Regions from separate parts of the Dorea sp. AM58-8 genome, predicted to be linked through region 1. Evidence: predicted binding sites of a transcription regulator. Region 1 holds the regulator's gene; each other region holds the start of a gene.
The links. Region 1 encodes Rex, which represses fermentation and respiration genes when NADH is low (regulators of the CRP and FNR family bind a similar motif). Its sites were predicted from a motif close to ATTGTTAANTANTTAACAAT; they were not measured.
Positions count from the first base shown of each region.

Region 2: the regulator Rex is predicted to act here: its motif matches at 3,037-3,056, upstream of DXA18_RS11680 (NADH-quinone oxidoreductase subunit NuoE family protein).
Region 3: the regulator Rex is predicted to act here: its motif matches at 3,705-3,724, upstream of DXA18_RS05555 (oxidoreductase).

Region 1 is NZ_QSDM01000014.1:73,183-80,300, reverse strand. Features, by position in the region: gene DXA18_RS11050 (PFL family protein) at 1-888, shown strand, start outside; gene DXA18_RS11045 (DegV family protein) at 904-1,767, shown strand; gene abc-f (ribosomal protection-like ABC-F family protein) at 1,841-3,757, opposite strand; gene DXA18_RS11035 (redox-sensing transcriptional repressor Rex) at 3,904-4,551, shown strand; gene DXA18_RS11030 (NAD(P)H-hydrate dehydratase) at 4,650-6,161, shown strand; gene alr (alanine racemase) at 6,161-7,118, shown strand, end outside.
Region 2 is NZ_QSDM01000016.1:50,476-57,593, reverse strand. Features, by position in the region: gene DXA18_RS11690 (NADH-dependent [FeFe] hydrogenase, group A6) at 1-453, opposite strand, end outside; gene nuoF (NADH-quinone oxidoreductase subunit NuoF) at 469-2,364, opposite strand; gene DXA18_RS11680 (NADH-quinone oxidoreductase subunit NuoE family protein) at 2,396-2,890, opposite strand; gene DXA18_RS11675 (hypothetical protein) at 3,116-3,349, opposite strand; gene gap (type I glyceraldehyde-3-phosphate dehydrogenase) at 3,615-4,637, shown strand; gene DXA18_RS11665 (hypothetical protein) at 4,846-5,205, opposite strand; gene DXA18_RS11660 (hypothetical protein) at 5,463-5,936, opposite strand; partial or broken gene DXA18_RS11655 (transposase) at 6,386-6,763, opposite strand; gene DXA18_RS11650 (hypothetical protein) at 6,803-7,087, opposite strand.
Region 3 is NZ_QSDM01000005.1:20,979-28,096, reverse strand. Features, by position in the region: gene DXA18_RS05565 (hypothetical protein) at 1-102, opposite strand, end outside; gene DXA18_RS05560 (AraC family transcriptional regulator) at 106-1,407, opposite strand; gene DXA18_RS05555 (oxidoreductase) at 1,630-3,624, opposite strand; gene DXA18_RS05550 (oxidoreductase) at 4,084-6,006, shown strand; gene DXA18_RS05545 (nuclear transport factor 2 family protein) at 6,009-6,569, shown strand; gene DXA18_RS05540 (hypothetical protein) at 6,638-6,922, shown strand; gene DXA18_RS05535 (sugar-transfer associated ATP-grasp domain-containing protein) at 6,937-7,118, shown strand, end outside.

The DNA.
Region 1 (7,118 bases):
AATATGGATGCTGTTCGCCTGTGCGGCGAGATCGTAAAAGAGACAGCAGAAGCAACCAAAGATAATGATTCTCTGGGATGTGCGAAGCTGGTGGTATTTTGTAATGCACCGGATGACAATCCGTTTATGGCGGGTGCGTTCCTTGGCGTTACAGAAGGAGATGCTGTGATCAATGTAGGTGTCAGTGGACCTGGCGTTGTAAAGAAAGCAATTGAACAGGTGCGAGGCAAGGGCTTTGAGGAACTGTGTGAGATGATTAAGAAGACAGCATTTAAGATTACCCGCGTAGGACAACTGGTAGCGGGGGAGGCATCCAAACGTATGGGTATTCCGTTTGGAATTATCGATCTGTCTCTTGCACCGACTCCGGCAGTGGGTGACAGTGTGGCTGAGATCCTGGAAGAGATCGGTCTGGAACGTGTAGGTGCACCGGGTACTACAGCAGCACTTGCTATGTTGAATGATCAGGTGAAGAAAGGTGGCGTTATGGCTTCCTCTTATGTGGGCGGCTTAAGCGGCGCATTTATTCCGGTCAGTGAAGATCAGGGTATGATTGATGCAGTGACGCTTGGTGCGTTGAATCTTGAAAAGCTGGAGGCCATGACCTGTGTATGTTCCGTAGGTCTTGATATGATTGCAATTCCTGGAAAAACCAGTGCGGCAACTATTTCTGGTATCATTGCAGATGAGATGGCACTTGGTATGGTGAATAATAAGACGACAGCAGTCCGTCTGATTCCGGTTATTGGTAAGGATGTAGGAGAGACAGCAGAATTTGGCGGTTTACTGGGTTATGCTCCGATCATGCCGGTGAATGAGTTTGACTGCAGCACATTTATAAACAGACAGGGACGAATCCCTGCACCGATACATAGTTTTAAGAATTAGAGAGGAAGTTTAAACATGAGCGGAGTAGCAATTGTTACAGATAGCAACAGTGGAATTACACAGGAGGAAGCAAAAAGACTTGGAATCTTTGTTCTTCCGATGCCTTTTTATATTGACGGAGAACTGTTCTACGAAGATATATCTCTGACTCAGGAAAAATTCTATGAACGTCTGACTCAGGATGCAGACATTTCTACTTCGCAGCCTTCGCCGGGAGATGTGCTGGATATATGGGAGAAAGCACTGGAAGAATATGATGAGGTAGTGCATATTCCGATGTCAAGTGGATTGTCGAGTTCCTGTGCCACTGCGCAGATGCTTGCGCAGGACATGGATGGTAAAGTATATGTGGTAGATAATCAACGTATTTCGGTTACCATGAGACAATCGGTTCTGGATGCCATTGCTTTGGCAGAAAAAGGAATGAACGCGAAGGAGATCCATGATATTCTAATGCGTGAGAAGCTGGAGGCCAGCATCTATATTACGGTAGATACATTGAAATATCTTAAAAAAGGTGGTCGCGTAACACCCGCAGCAGCAGCTATCGGTTCAGTCCTGAATCTGAAACCGGTTCTTACGATTCAGGGAGAAAAGCTGGATTCTTTTTCTAAGTCAAGAGGATGGAAGAGCGCGAAGAAGACGATGTTGGATGCAATGGAAAAGGATCTGACAGAGCGGTTTGCAGGACAGGAGATGTATCTGCAGGTTGCGTATACCTGTTCGGCAGAAGAAGCTGAAGAATGGAAAGCAGAAGTGGAAAATAGATTTCCGGAATATGAAGTGCATATGGATCCGTTGTCATTAAGTGTAGCCTGCCACATTGGACATGGTGCCAGAGCAATTGCATGTAGCAGGAAAGTACCGGAACTCAGCTGATTTTACAGATATTTTGTTCGTTACCATGATAAAAACGCCCGTTTATTAGCGGGCGTTTTCATATATCTGTTTGTTACGCCAGTTCTTCCCATCTGGCGTAAAGTTCTTCTAATTCTTCTGCGATTTTAGATTTTTCCAGTGCCAATTCCTGGCATTTTACAGAATTGGTATAGATCTCTTCCTGAACCATTAGTTCGTCAATCTCGCCGTCACGTTCTTCCAGTTCAGTAATGCGTTCTTCTGTCTTTTTTAATTCATTCTGACGTTTGCGTTCCTTAGCCTGTGCTTCTTTCTGTTCCTGCCAGCTGAGCTTAGCCTGAGATTCTGGTTCCGGTGCACATACATCAGATGGAGCGGAAGAGACGCCGGTATAAGCCTGGGTCAGTTCATCCTTCTTTTCAAGATAGTAATCATAGTTACCAATATAATTGACAAATGTCTGTTCGGTCAGTTCCAGAATTCTTGTAGCTGTACGGTTGATAAAATATCGGTCATGAGATACATAGAGTACCGTACCGGTATAATCGTTCAGAGCTTTTTCAAGAATTTCCTTAGAAGTAATATCCAAGTGGTTGGTAGGTTCGTCCAGGATAAGGAAATTTGCTTCAGACAACATGAGCTTGGCAAGTGAGACACGCCCACGTTCACCACCGCTTAAAGAACTGATCTGCTGAAACACTTCATCGCCGGTAAAGAGAAAAGCCGCCAGTGTCTTTCGGATCTGTGTATTGGTTAGCGTCGGATAATCGTCAGAAATCTCATCAAAGATTGTTTTGTCCATATGCAGGACGTGATGTTCCTGGTCATAATAACCGATTTTTACCTTGGAACCGAGGGTAAAAGTACCACTGTCTGCCGGAATAACCTGATTCAGTATCTTCAGCAGTGTAGTCTTTCCGGTTCCATTGTCACCGATGATCGCTACGTGCTCGCCGCGGTGGATCTCAAAACTGATATCTTGAAATAAAGTATGTGGCGGGAATGCTTTGGACAGATGTTCTACCGACAGCACGTCATTACCACTGACGACAGAAGGCTCCAGCTTTAAATGAATATCCGTATGAAGCTCCAGAGGCTTTTCTACAGGCTGAATACGATCCAGCATCTTCTCACGGCTTTCTGCACGCTTAATAGACTTCTCACGGTTGAAAGAGCGGAGTTTTTCAATAACAGCTTCCTGATGTTTGATCTCACGCTGTTGATTTAAGTATTCTTTTAATCTTGCTTCACGGAGCATTTCTTTTTTCTCGGCGTAAGCAGAGTAATTGCCTTGAAATACGGAAAGTTTACCCATTTCTACTTCAATGACCTTTGTAACAACTTTATTCAGAAAATATCGGTCATGGGATACAATCAATACCGCTCCAAAATAATTCAATAAGTAGGTCTCCAACCATGCAATGGAATTCAGATCCAGGTGGTTGGTAGGCTCGTCCAGCAGAAGAATATCTGGCCTGGTAAGCAGAAGCTTACTGAGAGATACGCGAGTCTTCTGACCGCCGGACAGCGTATCTACGGGCTTGTCAAACTCATCCTCAGCAAAACCGAGACCTTTTAATACACCGACAATCTCGCTTTCATAGGAGTATCCGTCTGCCAGTTCAAAGGCACTGGTCAGATTATGATAAGTATTCAACCGGCTTTCCAGTTCATCGCCGGTCAGATCTTTTAATTCTTTTTCAATCTCGCGGATTCTTGCTTCCATGGCAATGACATCGGCCTTGGCTGAACGTACTTCTTCGTAGATTGTATTGCCGGATACCAGCTCCTGATGCTGGGACAGATAACCAAGTGTCTTACCTTTTGTAAGGGTGATCGTACCGCCATCAGCTGTAAGATCGCCGACGATCATTTTCAGAAGAGTAGACTTGCCGGCACCATTGATACCGACAAGGGCTGCTTTTTCATGGTCTTCTATATGAAAAGAGCCATTTTGTATAATAACGTGTTCCCCAAATGCTTTGGAAACATCATGACATGCTAAAATCATGATACACCTCCATAATTCTCTGTGTATCATTATACCGAAAAGAACAGAAAATACAACTAAAGTTAATGAAAGTTTGTACAAAAGTTTGACTTTGTGTTAACAATCAGATATAATTATTCCATAATATTATGGGTAGGTGAACAACAGTGGAGACAAGAAAGATTTCTCAGGCGGTAATTCGCAGACTTCCAAGATATTACCGATATCTGGGTGAATTATTAGAAGATGGTGTCGAACGTATATCATCTAATGATTTAAGTAAAAGAATGAAACTTACTGCATCACAGATTCGACAGGATTTGAACAACTTTGGCGGATTTGGTCAGCAGGGATATGGTTATAATGTAAAATATCTTCATACTGAAATTGGTAAAATCCTTGGATTGGAGAACAAGCATAATTTTATAATCGTTGGCGCAGGTAATTTGGGACAGGCTTTGGCAAATTATTCACATTTTGAAAATCAGGGATTTATCCTGAAAGGTATCTTTGATGTGAATCCTACACTGAGAGGTATGTCAATTCGTGATGTGCCGGTTCGTATGATGAGTGAGATGAAAGATTTCATTAAAGAGAATAATATCGAGATTGCAGTTCTTACAATTCCGAAGGAATGCGCAATTGATGTGGCGAAGGATCTGGTAGATGCCGGTATTCAGGCCATCTGGAATTTTGCGCATGTAGATCTGAATGTACCGGATAATGTAATTGTAGAAAGTGTACATTTATCAGAAAGCTTAATGAGATTATCTTATAATATCAGTCGATATAATGAGGATCATGCAGACAAATAACAGACAGAATAATGGCGTGTAATGCGGGCTGTGAAAGCAGACTTCTTTACACGTCGTTTTTTTTGCAGTGATCTGCGCCTAAGGCAGAAAGGAAGTATATGCAGTATTTATTAAATGCGGAACAGATGAAAAGTGCGGACAGTCATACTATACAGGATCTGGGAGTTTCATCCAGAACACTGATGGAACGGGCTGCTGCAGCCTGTACTGATTATATAGAAGAACAAAAGTGGCCGCTGACACATGTATGCATTGTGTGTGGATCAGGAAATAACGGAGGCGATGGCTTTGCTATTGGAAGCATTCTGAAAGAGAAAGGCTGCCAGGTGACAGCAGTATTTGCCGGACGGATGACAAGCCGAACAGAAGAGTGTATATATCAGATGGATCAGTTCGAACAGCGTGGAGGAATTCTTCTCACAGAATGGCAGGATAATGATTACAGCATTGTAATTGATGCATTGTTTGGTGTAGGATTGAATCGTGAGATTACAGGACACTATCTGGAAATACTTCAACATATGAATATGTCATCGGGACGGAAACTCGCGGTTGATATTCCGTCCGGTATCTCAGCTACGGATGGACGTGTATTCGGTGAAGCGTTTCAGGCAGATGCAACCGTAACATTCCAGGATCGAAAGCTGGGTCTGTTTCTGTTTCCCGGTGCATTGTATACCGGAAAAGTCTGCGTGACAGATATCGGAATTGACAGTTTTACAGTAAAGGAACAGCTGGATACTGCATATGCATTAGAAATGAGTGATATTGCCAAACTTCTGCCTGAACGTCCGCCATATGCGCATAAAGGTACATTTGGAAAATTATTATTAATTGCCGGAAGCAGTGGAATGGCAGGAGCTGCATTCTTAAGCGCCTGTGCTGCTTATCGCATGGGAGCAGGACTCGTACGCATTTATACCACTGAAGATAACCGAAGTATTTTACAGCAGCTGATTCCGGAAGCTATTATCACAACATATACGGAATATGACGAAGCAAGTCTTCTGTCGGTACTGGAGTGGGCTGATGCAGTCTGTATAGGATCAGGTCTTGGAAGATCTGATGTAGCAGATCTGATTGTAAATACCGTTTTGAAAGAAATAAATGTGCCATGTCTGATTGATGCGGACGGAATTAATATATTGGCGACGCATCCGGAATGGAAGGACCTGCTGGCAGAAGGCAATTATGTACTGACTCCACATTTGAAGGAATTATCCAGATTAACAGGACGGCCTGTCAACGAGATACAAATGCATCGAAGAGAGGTCCTGGAACAGACGGCAAGAACTTTAGATGTTACTCTGGTACAAAAAGATGCACGTACTTTTGTGGGAGCAAAGGGCAGAAGAATGTATGTGAATCTTACCGGAAATGCTGCAATGGCAAAAGCAGGTTCCGGAGATGTGCTGGCCGGAATTATTGGCGGACTTATGGTGCAGGGATGCGATAATTATGATGCCGCTGTTCTTGGAGTTTATCTCCATGGACTTGCGGGAGATATTGCAAGAAATGAAATGGGGTGCTATAGTGTATTGGCGAGGGATCTTGCTGATGCACTTGGATCAGCGATCCAAATGACAGAAAACTGGAAGGCGGAAAAATGATGAAAGAATATACAAGAGTGTGTGCCAGAATTGATCTGGACGCCATAGAATATAATATGGATCAGATGCATGAAACGGTTGGTGATGCGACTAAGATCATGGCTGTTGTCAAGATGGATGGCTACGGTCACGGGGCGGTACCAATCGCATGTGATCTGGAGAAAAAAAACTACTTGTGGGGATTTGCTACAGCCACACCGGATGAGGGTGTGATTCTGCGTGCAAACGGTATTAGGAAACCGATACTTGTATTGGGTCCTGTTTTTCCATCACAGCAGGCAGAAGCAATTGAACATGAGATCCGTTTCACCTGTTATACGAAAGAAATCGCAGAGCAGATTTCTGAGACAGCAGTAAAGCTTGGAAAGACAGCGTACGTCCATATCAAATTAGACACTGGAATGTCGAGACTTGGATTCCAGATCGATGAGGAGAATGCAGATACAATCGCAGAGATTGCAAAGCTTCCAGGCATTGAGATGGAAGGAATGTATACACATTTCTCCAAAGCAGATGAAGTAGACAAAGCTTATGCCCATAAACAGTTGGAGCGCTATCTGTGGATGCGTAAAGCACTGGAGGACAGAAATGTCACATTTAAGCATTATCACTGTGCAAACAGTGCGGCGATTCTTGATTTGCCAGAGACCTATATGGATATTGTAAGATCAGGTATTTCTACTTATGGCCTGTATCCCTCAGACGAAGTAGATCAGCAGCATGTACATCTGAAACCAGCTATGGAACTGATCAGTCATGTTTCCCATGTGAAATGGGTAGAGGCAGGAGTTCCGGTAAGTTATGGCGGTACGTTTGTGACCGAACGTCCGACCAAGATTGTAACTGTACCGGTAGGATATGGAGATGGATATCCGAGAAGTCTGTCTAATAAAGGCTTTGTATTGATCCATGGCAAGAAAGCCCCGATCCTCGGACGAATCTGTATGGATCAGTTTA
Region 2 (7,118 bases), on a different contig from region 1:
CAGGATACATTTGTTATTGTCACGGATCATATGAGCTGCCGAATCATCCAACTCATAGTGATTACTCTCACCTGCAAAATAATTCTCATCATCCACGCCATATTCCCTGCAGAGCTGCTGTAATTCACAGTTACCGCTGCGCACACAGGACAGACATTTCTTATCGTGATTCGACAGCAGAAGCTGTAATGTCTTCTTTCTGGATGAAATCAGCTTCGGTGTATTCGTATACACTTCCATCCCTTCACTGACCGGATGTACACAGGCAGCTACCAGATTACGGGCCCCTTTTACTTCTACTACACACATACGACATGCGCCGATCTCATTGATCTCCTTCAAATAGCAGAGAGTAGGAATTCTGATTCCGGCTGCATGTGCTGCCTCAAGGATCGTAGAGCCGGCCGGTGCAGATACTTTCAGTCCATTGATTGTAAGATTAACCGTTTCCATATTCTCTATCCTCCCTTATTCCTTATAAATCGCACCGAAGCGACATTTTTCCATACATGCACCACATTTCAAACATTTCTCCGGATTGATCGCATGTGGTTCTTTTACTTTACCGCTGATCGCACCATTCGGACAGATACGTGCACAAAGCGTACAACCCTTACATTTGTCCGCATTGATCTTGTACTGCAGCAGATCCTTACAGACGCCTGCCGGACATTTCTTATCCACAATATGGGCAATGTATTCATCTTTAAAGTAACGCAGGGTGGAGAGTACCGGATTCGGTGCTGTCTGACCAAGCGCACACAGTGAATTCGACTTCAGATGCGCTGCCAGTTCTTCCAGACGGTCCAGATCTTCCATCGTTCCCTGCCCCTTGGTGATCTTCTCTAAGATCTCCAGCATACGTCTGGTACCAATACGGCACGGTGCACATTTGCCACAGGATTCATCCACAGTAAATTCCAGGAAGAATTTGGCAATATCTACCATACAGGTATCTTCATCCATAACGATCAGACCACCGGAACCCATCATGGAACCGATCGCGATCAGGTTATCATAATCGATCGGTACATCAAAATTCTCTGCCGGAATACATCCGCCGGACGGACCTCCGGTCTGCGCAGCCTTGAACTTCTTTCCCTTTGGAATGCCTCCGCCGATCTCTTCTACAATCTCCCGCAGAGTCGTTCCCATCGGGATCTCTACCAGACCGGTATTGTTAACCTTGCCTCCCAGAGCAAATACCTTGGTTCCTTTGGACTTCTCTGTTCCCATCGATGCAAACCATTCCGGTCCATTCAGGATAATCTGTGGGATATTCGCCAGCGTCTCTACGTTATTCAGAATTGTCGGCTTCTGGAACAGTCCCTTTAATGCTGGGAATGGCGGACGCGGTCTCGGTTCTCCTCGGTTACCCTCGATCGAAGTCATCAGTGCGGTCTCTTCTCCGCAGACAAATGCTCCTGCTCCCAGACGAAGCTCAATATCAAAATCAAATCCTGATCCAAATATATCTTCGCCAAGCAGTCCGTATTCTCTTGCCTGCTTAATCGCAATATTCAGACGTTCTACTGCGATTGGATACTCTGCACGCACGTAGATATATCCCTGTGACGCCCCAATGGCATAGCCTGCGATCGCCATGGCTTCCAGTACAACGTGCGGATCACCTTCCAGTACGGATCTGTCCATAAATGCACCCGGGTCACCCTCATCGGCGTTACAACAGACGTATTTCTGATCTGCTTCATTCGCTGCCGCGAATTTCCATTTCATACCGGTTGGGAAACCTGCACCGCCTCTTCCTCTGAGTCCGCTGTCAAGCATCACCTGAATAACTTCTGCAGGTGTCATCTCGGTCAGCACCTTACCTAACGCCTCATATCCTCTTGTACCTATGTATTCGTCAATATTCTCCGGACTGATCACGCCACAGTTACGCAGTGCCACACGGTGCTGCTTCTTATAGAAATTCGTCTCCTGCAGCGGAAGTACATCTTCTCCTTTCACCGTCTCATCATAGAGCAGTCTCTTCACTATATTGCCCTTTGCCAGATGCTCTTCTACAATCTCAGGAATGTCTTCTTCCTTGACCATAGAATAAAACGCGCCCTCCGGATACACGATCATGATCGGTCCCAGCGCACACAGGCCAAAACAGCCTGTCTTGATCACACATACTTCCTCTTCCAGTCCGTTCTTCCGGATCTCTTCATCCAGACGTTCTCTGATCTTCTGGCTGCCGGATGATGTACATCCTGTTCCTCCGCATACCAGCACATGAGTGCGGTACTTGCCGTGCTCAGAAGCTGCAGCCTCTTCCAGAGATTCGTGTTCTGAGCGGTATGCCACTGTTCCCTGCATACGCTCTCTAATTACCCGTAATTCTTCCAGAGATTTCATTCTGTCCCTCCACTTCTAATCAAGTTAACCACTACTCGTATTTCGCAAGGATATCATCTATATCCTCCACCTTCAAGCGTCCGTATACTTCTTCATTGATCGTCATGACCGGTGCCAGTCCACAGGCCCCGATACAACGGCACGCATCCAGCGAAAATCTTCCGTCCGGCGTACACTCTCCGCCCACGATACCAAGCTTTTCCATCAGCTTGTTGTAAATATCGCCGGATCCTTTTACATAGCATGCCGTGCCAAGACAGACAGATATCTGATATCGTCCCTTCGGACTCAGATTAAACTGTGCATAAAATGTTGCCACTCCATAAATCTTCTCTAACGGGATTCCCGTCTGGTCTGAGATAATCTTCTGGACCTCGATCGGCAGATATCCATAGATGTCCTGCGCTCTCTGCATGATCGGCATCAAAGCGCCTTTTTCATCTTTCAATTCTTCGATCACCTTAAGCAGTTCTTCTTCCTGCTCCTTCGTTCCTCGAAAAGGAACTGCAGATTTTTTTGAAAGCATAGCTTTACCTCCCATTTGAATTCATCGATTTTCACACAAGTTATTTATTATATTAGCACACAAATTGTCTAATATCTATAATTTTTCTCATTAATTTTCTATTTTTTCGTCGCTATTTATAGTTTGTTTGAATTATTATCAATTAACTTGTGCATTTTTTGTCAAATCACAAATTATAAAAAAGAGAACTTTTGCAAGTATATTCTCCCTGCAAAAGCTCTCTTATTACTGCTCTATCTCAACAATCAGATAAAATCCCCGGTCAGTCTCCTCAATCTTCCTGATCACGCCTTTCCTGTCCCGGATCCGCTCCGCTGTGCGGTATATTCCCGACATGGCAATGGATGGTTCTACCAGATAAGTATATCTCCCGGTGCTCGGACTTCGTTCGCTGATCACAACTTCCTGTCCTTCTTCTACCAACCCCGGGCGCTCCATCTTAAAACGTTCCTCTCTCATAACAGCCTCCCATATGTATTATTTCTGCTTAAAATCATAACATTTCTTCACAAAGTTTTCAATCAGTCAGCTATCTTGTATGCATTTTCGTTAATATTTTAATTACTCTTCTATATATAGTATTTTTCATTATTCTATGTTACACTGACAGCAAATTACATCAAATCAGAAAAAGCCAGTTACATTGCTCGGTCAGAATAACCGCACCCAGGATATCTGTGGGTGCTCTATGCATTTAATATGACTTATAGGAGGTAATTGTAAAATGGCAATTTCAATTGGCATCAACGGATTTGGACGCATCGGACGCGTCGCTCTCCGTATTGCCATCAGTCAACCAGATACTTTTAAACTTTGTGGGATCAACGTGCGTAATGCTGATCTGGACTACATGAAATATATGGTCCGCTATGATTCAACCTTCGGACGTTTCCAGGGGGAGCTTGACACATATGAGCAGGGTCTGATCATCAATGGTCAGAAGATTCCTGTGTTCTCTGAATCGGACGCTTCTCTGATCCCATGGGATAGCTGTGGTGCTGAATATATCATTGATGCAACCGGCGCCTACTGCACAACGCAGAAAGCTATGGATCATCTGCAAGGCGGGGCTAAAAAGGTTATTATATCTGCTCCTGCAAAAGATGAAGAGACACCTACTTTTATCATGGGTGTAAACCATACCGAATACAACAGTGATATGCCCGTAGTTTCCAATGCATCCTGCACGACGAACTGTCTGGCACTGATCTGCAAGATTCTAGAAGACAATTACGGTATTGAATACGGACTCATGTCCACGATCCACGCAACTACTGCTAAGCAGAAGGTTGTTGACAGCCGTTCTCAGAAGGACTGGAGAACCGGCCGTTCTGCATTTGGCAATCTAATCCCATCTACCACCGGAGCAGCTAAAGCAATCTCCCTCGTAATTCCTTCATTGAAGGACAAAATGAGTGGCATCTCTTATCGCGTACCTACTTCAGATGTATCTGTTGTTGACTTAAACGTAGCTTTGAAGAAATCGGCATCTTACGAAGAAATCTGCAAAAAAGTTCAGGAAGCCTCTATGACATATTTGTCCGGTATTCTGGATTATGTGGAGGATGAAGTAGTATCTTCTGATTTCATCGGAGATTCTCATGCTTCCATCTTCGACGCACGACAGGGCATTCAGGTGAATTCCCACTTTTTCAAGGTGATCTGTTTCTATGACAATGAATGGGGCTATACCAGTCAGGTAATGCGCCTTATCCAGTACATGGATCAGGTCGACCATAATCGCTAAATAGTTCTGAATAGGACCGAGCTCGTTTCTGATTGATATGTAATATACTTTCTGTAAGGGACATATGCATTCGTTATTACGATTATGAACCGAAAGACAAAAGGCCTGCCGCATTTGTAAAAAGATGCGGCAGGTCAGTTTTTTCACTTACTCATTCTTATAATTTTTTCATAAACATCAATCCTCCCGTCCTATGATTATCGTTTATTTACAATAGCCTTTTTACGTCTAGCACAGTATGAGGCTCATCATACAAATGTGTAAAGACTATTTCGTCCGATATTTCTATATTATCTAACTCCTCTTTTTTTACTTTACTGCAATCTAAACTAATCTTTTTGTCTTTATAAGGATTCTTTTTGGATTCAAGATAAGTATCACTCTCCTTTATACGAACAACAATCTCTCGATTGTCCAGATTTATCTCCTCAACAATCGCCTCCTCTTCATACTGATGTATGCCTCCATGATTTGACACACCTGCATTTTCTTCTAACTTATCATTACAATATCGATAGATACCCCAAATAACTACTACACTTAATATCACAAATAGCCATTTCTTCATTACTTGATTCCCCTTACTGAAAAGCATACCCTTCATATGAATTATATTTTCCAAAATCATTATTCAGATTTCTAGCATACGAATGCCAGCCATCTGCAACACGCAATATATGTAAGTAAGAACTTGAATCATTACTTTTATATAATGCATACCCTTCAACAGCCATTGCATGTCCAGAATCACCATCAGTTGTTGTAATATGAACAGATGCAATTCCAATTCCTCCTGAATCTATACAATTTCTAAAGAAACCAAAATTAGCTGTATCTGTGAATACTGACGAAACATTTATTCCCTTCTCTCTGCAAAAACTTGTAAATGCATCCACCATTACTATTATTAGTACTAATTGCTTTATTATTAGTTTGCTGTAAAGCCAACTCATATGATGATGAAATATTTTCCCCATAATTATATTCGCACACAAAACCATCAACTGTCGAATCAAGAATTACATAGCCATATGGAAGATTTTCTTTATACATTTTTACAATATATCCTATCGCTCCATTTGACACATCATAGGCCTTAATAGGATCTCTACCATCTAGTTCGCCTTGCAAACAAGAAACACCAGAGAATTGTTCTGCGACTTCTATTGCCATCTGTTCTGTCACTTTATTCATTTCATCATCTGTTATATCATTTTTATCCGCAGCATTTACACAAAAACCACACATTAAACTGCACAATAAAACTACACTAAAAATACCACTTAATGTTTTTTCCACATAACACTCTTCTCCTCTCCTTCTCTATATATCAAGTATTTTTTTCAATAAATTCAATACTTTTTGATACCTGTCATTGAATAGAACTAAGGTTATGGAGTGATATTTACCTCATACAGGGCAGATATATAGTAATAATGGGTGCACCAAATAAAAGGTCATCACTATTCGTTCTAAATGGCCTCGATGTGTACCCATCCCTATATGGCAGCTCACCTCTCATGTCCAACAGGATCATCCTCCTTACGGTGGGTCCTCACTTCCTTCGTTCTGCCTGTCCATAACCAGGGTGCCAGCTTAGCTATTCATCAGGGTCTTGCCCTCCGGAGAAAATTTCTGCCGGCTACCAGCTCATTCTTTGTACTTTCATCACTAATCTAAATACTCCGATCACAGCACCTTTCGGTGGACGCTTCCTGTAATCATTATGGTTGTTCTTTATTGCTCGGTTATGCAGCCTTTAACTGCTCTCCAGGATGTCGAATATCTTTCAACATCTTTGATGCATCATAACCGATTCCCTTGGTAAGGATCACATGGAATACTCTTATCAGCTTACATGCTACTGCTATCAGTGACTGCATCTTTTTTAATGGATGCTTTTCCCTGGTGGTATAATGCCTGTGGATTTCTTTGAATTCTTCATTCTTTCCCACCACCGATATCGCTGCCTCGAAAAGAAGATATCTGAGACGTTTGCGTCCTCTTTTGCTTATCTTTGTCTTTCCATTGTGCTTGCCAGAGCTATCTGCCACCAGTTCCAATCCTGCCAGTTTCTGAAGTTCTTTCGTGCTATCAAAGCGCGTGATATCACCGACTTCTGCAATTGTACACAAACTAACATTCTTATAATTTTTTCACAAATATCACTCCTCCCGTTCTATAGTTTTTATTTCATATGGGTCGTTATAAAAATGTGTAAATCTAATTTCATCTGACACCTCCAAAGAATCTAAAACATTGTTCTCTTGATATATATATTTACAATCCAATAGCACCTCCTCTTTTGCATAAAAATCATATATAGATTTATGCGGTCTAAGTTTTACTTTAATTTCATTACGGTACAAAAAAACTCCTGTTACAACAGCTTGTTCTTCATATAAAACTTCTAATCTTTCAACTCGATCCGGCTTATTATCATAATGCATATATATCACTTCATCGCCATTTTTTATTTAA
Region 3 (7,118 bases), on a different contig from region 1:
CAGGACATTATTTACAAAGTAGTCATGGGCGCCGGAAAAAATGGCGTGCCCGGGAGTCTTTGGCTCATCAGGGTCAACAGACTGTGGTATATCTTTCTGCATAGTTTATCGCCTTCCTGTGTATAGTTTGAGTGTAATCTTATAGGTCAGACGCAGATGCTGGCTATTTACTGGCTTTTGAGGGAGCTTTCTGGCTTTGCGGAATTCTCCCGGAGATATGCCGTTTATATTATAAAATACCCGCGCCATAGTGCGGTCTGAGCCGAAGCCGGATTCGATAGCAATATCTACTGTCGGCAGTGAAGTTGTAGTGAGCAGTGCTTCGGCATAACGCACGCGGAACTGGGACAGCACCTGTTTGTAACTGGAATTCAGACGGTTCTTAAACTGGACACGCAGAATATTCTCTGAAGTGTACAGCTCTTTAGTAAGAGTTTCGGCGTCAATAGGATCTGTCATGTTCTCGTACAAATAGCTGATCGCGGAGATTAGAGTTTCGTTCATAATAGTAGTGCGGTATACAGTGTGATGCTTTCCGTCGCTGAGCGTCCTTTTCATATAAGTCTGCGGTGTCATACCGATCAGAGATTTGAAACGGCGGAAGAATGTAATCTCCATATTAAATCCTGATATCGAGGATATGTAGTCAAACGGAAGACTGTCATAGAGAAAATACGACATCGCATGCGCAATCCGCAGCCGGTTCAGATATTGATTGAAATTCAGACCTGTTGCAACAAGGAGTGCATGATTTAGGGCTGATTCGCTGATAGATGGCGCAATTGCCTTCACTACATCTGCACAGGTCAGTGCAGTTGTGCTGTGCACTGCAATATACAGACTGACCTTGCGGCTCAGCGGCAGGTTGCTGAATTTGTAATGGGACTTCATACTTTTGGCAAACCGGTTATATAAAAGTTCAATTCTGCGAAGATAGGAACTTCGAATAATTGCAGAGCCGTGAGAATGTCTTTTAGAAAGCTTCCGATATTGATGGAATAAGTGGACAATCTCTTGTACCTCATCACCATCAGGACCGATTACCGGAAGATTATTGACAATCTCAAGTTCTCTGGTTGGAGCAATATTGCTAAATGAGTAATAGCTCAGAAGCTGGTAGTCGTAAGGACAGATCCAAAGTACGAGATTATTGCCAAAATCAGGACAGACAGTGAGTACCTGAGAGCACTGGATCCAGGATACGCAACCAGGTTCGACGGAAAATTCTTCTCCGTTGATCACAAAATTACCATGTCCTTCTTTTACCAATATAAAGTAACTGTCGTATTCCATCACCGGAAACATCTCGCTGGTTATGGTGTGCTCCTGTAATGTGAGATATTTGTCAGGGCCGCAGAATATGCCGTCGCGCGGTGTCTCACATAAAGGGCGGATTCTGTTTTTCAATATGGCTCACTCCCTTGAAAATTGTACAAAAATACAAACATTTATACAAACATTTGATTTAAGACTATCACATAATAAAATCGAAGTCAACGGAGAATGTCAAAACTTTGACAGGACAAAAAATGAAAATTTACAACATGTCGAAAAAGAGGTAAAAAAAGATTGCAGACACTGAAAAAAGCATCTGCAATCTTAATAAAAGTATGAGGGAAATATGTTTTATTAAATCTCGTATCCGGCGAAGTATCCTTCATGAAGAGCTTTACTTGCAAGACCTGTTCTTACAGCATCTCCGATAACTCTTACTTCCGGTACGAACTTCTTCAGTTCTTCAGAGAATGGATCATAATTTCTGGAGCCCATTCCGACTACGATATGGTCGAAACCTCTCAGCCATTCTTCTCTTCCGTCTGTTGTGTACTGGATCTTAACATCGTGATCAGTAACTTCCAGAACCTTAGCGTTAACATAGCTCTTAACACCTGATCTGTGAAGGCTGTCCATCAGTACATTACGGTTCGGCAGACATACATTTGTCATAAGCTGTGGCATCATTTCTACCAGAGTTACTTCTACATCACCGATGCTTCCTGTTTTTACAAAGGAAGCCGGACGAGCGTCTGTCATCAGCATTTCAGCTGTCTCGCAGGCAACTTCTCCACCACCGAGGATACATACAGTTCCCTTCGGTACGGTCACCTTACGGCTCAGGATATCATGAGTAGTAGTTACAGGGTAATCGGTCAGACCTTTGATGAATGGTGGAACAAACGGTCTTGCACCGGTAGCTACGATAACTGCATCAGGAGCAAATTCCTTAATATCATCTACAGTAGCTTCTTTGTTGAATTCAAATGTAACACCTGCTTTGTTAGCACGGTATGTAAGGTGTGATAACCATTTACACATTTCCTGCTTACCAGGAGTAACAACAGCCAGTGCAAGCTGTCCGCCGACCTGACAATTCTTCTCCCATACAGTTACGTGATGTCCACGCTCTGCTGCGATTACGGCTGCGTACATTCCGCCAGGGCCTGCTCCGACAACCAGTACGTTCTTCGGAGTATCAACCGGGTTAAATGGATAATCGTATTCGTGACCAACCAATGGGTTGATGTGACACTGACATACCGGATGCTGTGGATCCTTAGGAGTTACACAACGTCCGCCGCATGAAGCACATGGTGTGATGTCATCGAAACGGTTCTCACGGGCTTTGTTCGGAAGATCAGGATCTGCAAGTAACGGACGTCCGAGAGAAACACCGTCTACCAGTCCACGCTCTACGATATCTGCAGCATAGCGGATGTCGTTGATCTTACCAACAACGAATACAGGGATATTAACAACTTTCTTAATCTCAGAAGCTTCGTATACGTTACGTCCGATCTTCTTGCTGTGTGATGGGATGATATCCTGCATATCTTCGTACTGAACACCACCGGATACTTCTAACATATTAACGCCGGCTGCCTCGAACTTCGGAGCAAGGTATAACATTTCTTCCAGACTGTTACCACCTTCGATACGCTCTGAACCAGAGATACGAAGGATGATCGGGAAGTCTTCGCTTACGTTTTTACGACATTCTTCAATGATCTCAAGGATCAGACGAGCACGGTTATCGATTGTTCCGCCGTATTCATCCATACGTTTGTTACGCAGTGGAGAAAGGAATGCACCTGGAAGCATGTAAGCATGTGCTGCGTGTAATGCGATACCGCCGCATCCTGCTTCTTCTGCACGGCGTGCAGCTTTTCCATACTGTTTGATGATCTTCTGGATCTCTTTAATAGTAGCCGGTCTTGAAACATCACCATTTGCATTTGTATTTATAGATGGTCCGATCGGAGTAATACCTTTCATAGCGCAGATAGATTCCGGACCCGGGTGAATGATCTGTGGGATCAGTTCGCTTCCTGCATCTTTTACACGAGTTGCGAATCTCTTGAACTGAGGAACCAGAGAGTCCTTATCAAGAGCAGTAGTCTTTCCAATATACCAATATTTGTGGTCAACAGTTACAGCGTCGATTACTACGTATCCTGCGCCGCCTTCTGCACGACGGACGAAGATGTCTGCCAACTGTTTTGGTACAGTTCCGTTAGTTGCTTCATAATGCATGCTCATTGGAGCCATTGCAATACGGTTTTTTAAAGTTGTTCTTCCAAGCTGAAGAGGCTGGAAGATCTTTGCATCTTTCATATCTGTGATCATTTTGTTCCCTCCTGAACATATCGAAAATTTATCTGTTGAGCATAGTATAAACGAATCTCGAAGACGGTGTTTCACATTTTTTTGTTAAATAATCTACATTTTTCGAAAAAATCATGACAATTCACTTCTGCAAATGCAGACAAAAAATGCAAAAACACTACAAGCATAAAAAAGAAAAAATGATTAATTAGAAAAATGTGATAGGAAAAATTGATTTTTTGTACATTGCTTGTGCACTATATTTTGGAATTTGTTCCGACACATAGTATGTGCTCGTGTTAAAATTTAGACAAGCTTTTAAAGGGAAGGTAAAGCTAGAGATACTATTTACTACCGTATAACGAACAGCTTCCGATTATATATTCAGACAAGTGATTCCCGTACCGGTCTGGATTATATGGCGGAACGATGACTCCTATTAACCTATTTAATAATGAAAGAAAAGAGGACGATTTCAAAATGAGTTATGATGCATTGTTTTCTCCAATTAAATTGAGAGGTCTTGAACTGAAGAACAGAATTGTACTTCCTGGTATGAATACCAAGATGGTTAAGGACAAACATCACGTAGCAGATGATATGATTCAGTACCACGCAGCACGTGCAGCAGGTGGATGCGGACTGAACATTGTAGAGCTGGTATCTATTTGTAAAGAATGTCATGCGTATTTATATTTCGGACTGTATAGTGAAGCAGACAGAGATGAACTGAAGAAAGTAACTGAAGCAATCCATGAAAATGGTGGTAAGGCAGCTGTTCAGATCTGGCACGGAGGATTCGTACCGGCTGACTTCTTTGACAAGACAAACGTAGAAGAGACACCGGATACAGTTACAGTAGAGCGTATCCATGAGATCATTAAGCAGTTCGGAGAGTCTGCTAAACTGGCTGTAGAAGCTGGATTTGATGCACTGGAGTTCCATGGAGCACATACATATCTTCCACACGAATTTATGAATCCGTCTCTGAACAACCGTACAGATGAGTATGGTAACCAGAGCCTGGAGAATCGTTGCCGCTTCAATCTGGAAGTTATCCGCGAGATGCGTGCTAACATGCCAGAGGATATGCCACTGCTTATGCGTCTGGATGCAGTAGATGAGTTACTTCCTAAGAATACAACTGTAGAAGAGACTATCCAGTTCGTTAACTGGGCAGAAGAAGCAGGCGTAGATGCAATCGACCTTTCAAGAGGTAATGCACGAAGCCTTGCAACAGTATACGAAGTACCGCCATATAACCTTGAGCCAGGTTTCAATATGGAAAACATCGCTAAGATCAAGAAAGCAGTTAACATCCCGGTAATCGGTGTTGGACGTGTTAACATGCCAGCACTTGCTAACAAGCTGATCGAAGACGGCGAGATCGACATGATCTCTATCGGACGTGCACAGCTGGCTGATCCAGAGTGGTGTAATAAAGCAAGAGAAGGTCGTGAGGATGAGATCCGTCGTTGTATCGGATGTACAGAAGGATGCTACGACAAGGTTATCGATCCAAAGGCTACACATATCACATGTACACGTAATCCAATGCTCTGCCTGGAATACAAAGGTATGCCAAAGGCTGAAAAGGCTAAGAATGTTATGGTCATCGGTGGAGGTATCGGTGGTCTGGTAACAGCAGAGATCCTGAAGAAACGTGGACACAATCCGACAATCTACGAAGCATCTGAGAGAGCAGGTGGAAGATTCAGATTAGCTGGTAAAGCTCCTAAGAAACAGGAATTTGAAGCAGCTGTTGACTGGGAGATCAAAGAATGTGAAAGACTTGGCATCGAGATCAAGACAAATACAACTGTTACACCAGAGATGATCGCTGAGATCAAACCGGATCATGTAGTAGTAGCTATCGGTTCTGAGTTCGCTACACCGGATCTTCCGGGCGTAGATGGAGCTGACATTGTTACAGCAGAGGATGTTCTGGCTGGTAAGGCAGAAGCCAAAGGTGAGATCCTGATCCTTGGTGGTGGTCTGGTAGGATGCGAGACAGCAACATACCTGATCAACAAGGGTGAGAAGAATGTTCGTATCATGGACAGCAGACGTGTTGGTAAAGCAATGGGTATGCTTCGTAGCATGTTCCTTGATATCGAATATCCTGGAAAGACAATCCAGAAGAGCAACCGCAGCAAGGTTACAGCAATTGGTGATCACACAGTAGATTACAAGTTCACAGATAAATTCAAGAAGACAAGCAATAAGTCACGTAGCTTCGATACATTAGTACTTGCTACAGGAGCTAAGTCTCGTCCGACAGCAGACCTGACAGCTAAATGTGATGAGCTTGGAATCGCTTACAATGTAATCGGCGATGCTAAGAAAGTACGTATGGGTATTGACGCAACAGCTGATGCATATAAAGTAGGTATGGAGGTATAAAAATGACAGTAGAAGAACGCCTTGAGGCTTTGGAAAAAGAATTACAGCAGATTAAAGATGTACAGGCAATTAAAGAACTGAAGAGTAAATATTTCCAGGCTCTTGATACAAAGAACTGGGATGAACTTGAGACTACAATGGCACCGGATATCGAGACAGCATATTCTAATGGTAAGCTGGTATTCCACGGACCAAAGGAAATCACAGATTACTTCAAGAAATCTATGCCTAAGACAGAGATTACACTTCATCAGGGACATAACCCACAGGTATGGTTTGAGAGCGACACAGTTGCTTACGGAAAATGGTATCTGGAAGACAGACTGATCTTCGCTAAGGGTGATCCATATGAAGGACTTCAGGTAGAAGGATCTGCAATCTACACAGATAAATATGTTAAAATCGATGGTGAATGGCTGATCCAGGATACAGGATATATCCGTATCTATGAAGAGCAGTTCATGCGTGATGAGACACATCGTATCCGCAAGAACATGTTCGCACCAAAGAAAAAGAAAGTCGTTAAGAAAAAGAAGACAGCTGCTGTAAAGAAAGAGCAGTAAAGTAAAGCGAGAGATGCCGCTGTGCCAGTCTGGCATGGCGGCATTTATCATGCCAGGAGGAAAGTAAAGTGCTGCGCAAATATCTTAGAAAATTTCATTATAAATACCGTTTCGTACCGTGGTACCGCAAAGCGTACTATTATAAATGTAAAAAGGATAAAATGGATGAGATCATTGCTAAATATAAGGAGCCGGATGAACTTGCCGATCCGAAATATGTGAAAAAATTAAAGAGGGATATGATCCGCTGCCTGTTTAAATATGGTTCTTATTACAGTGAGTATTTTGCATTTGGATATGAGGGACAGGACGCAGAGTATCGTAATTCATCATTACAGAGGGCATCCGTCTGAGTTATTATCCGCGCATGAATCAGCGAAAGAATACCGATCTCCTGGAGAACAAGTACCGGACCTACAAGAAATTCAAAGATATGTATAAGCGGGAAGTTATCCGCATTTTGAAAAATGAAAAACCGACCGAAGAGAATCTGGCAAAACTTCGCGAATTTGCGGAGCGGCATGAGAACTATGTGGTGAAACCGGTGTA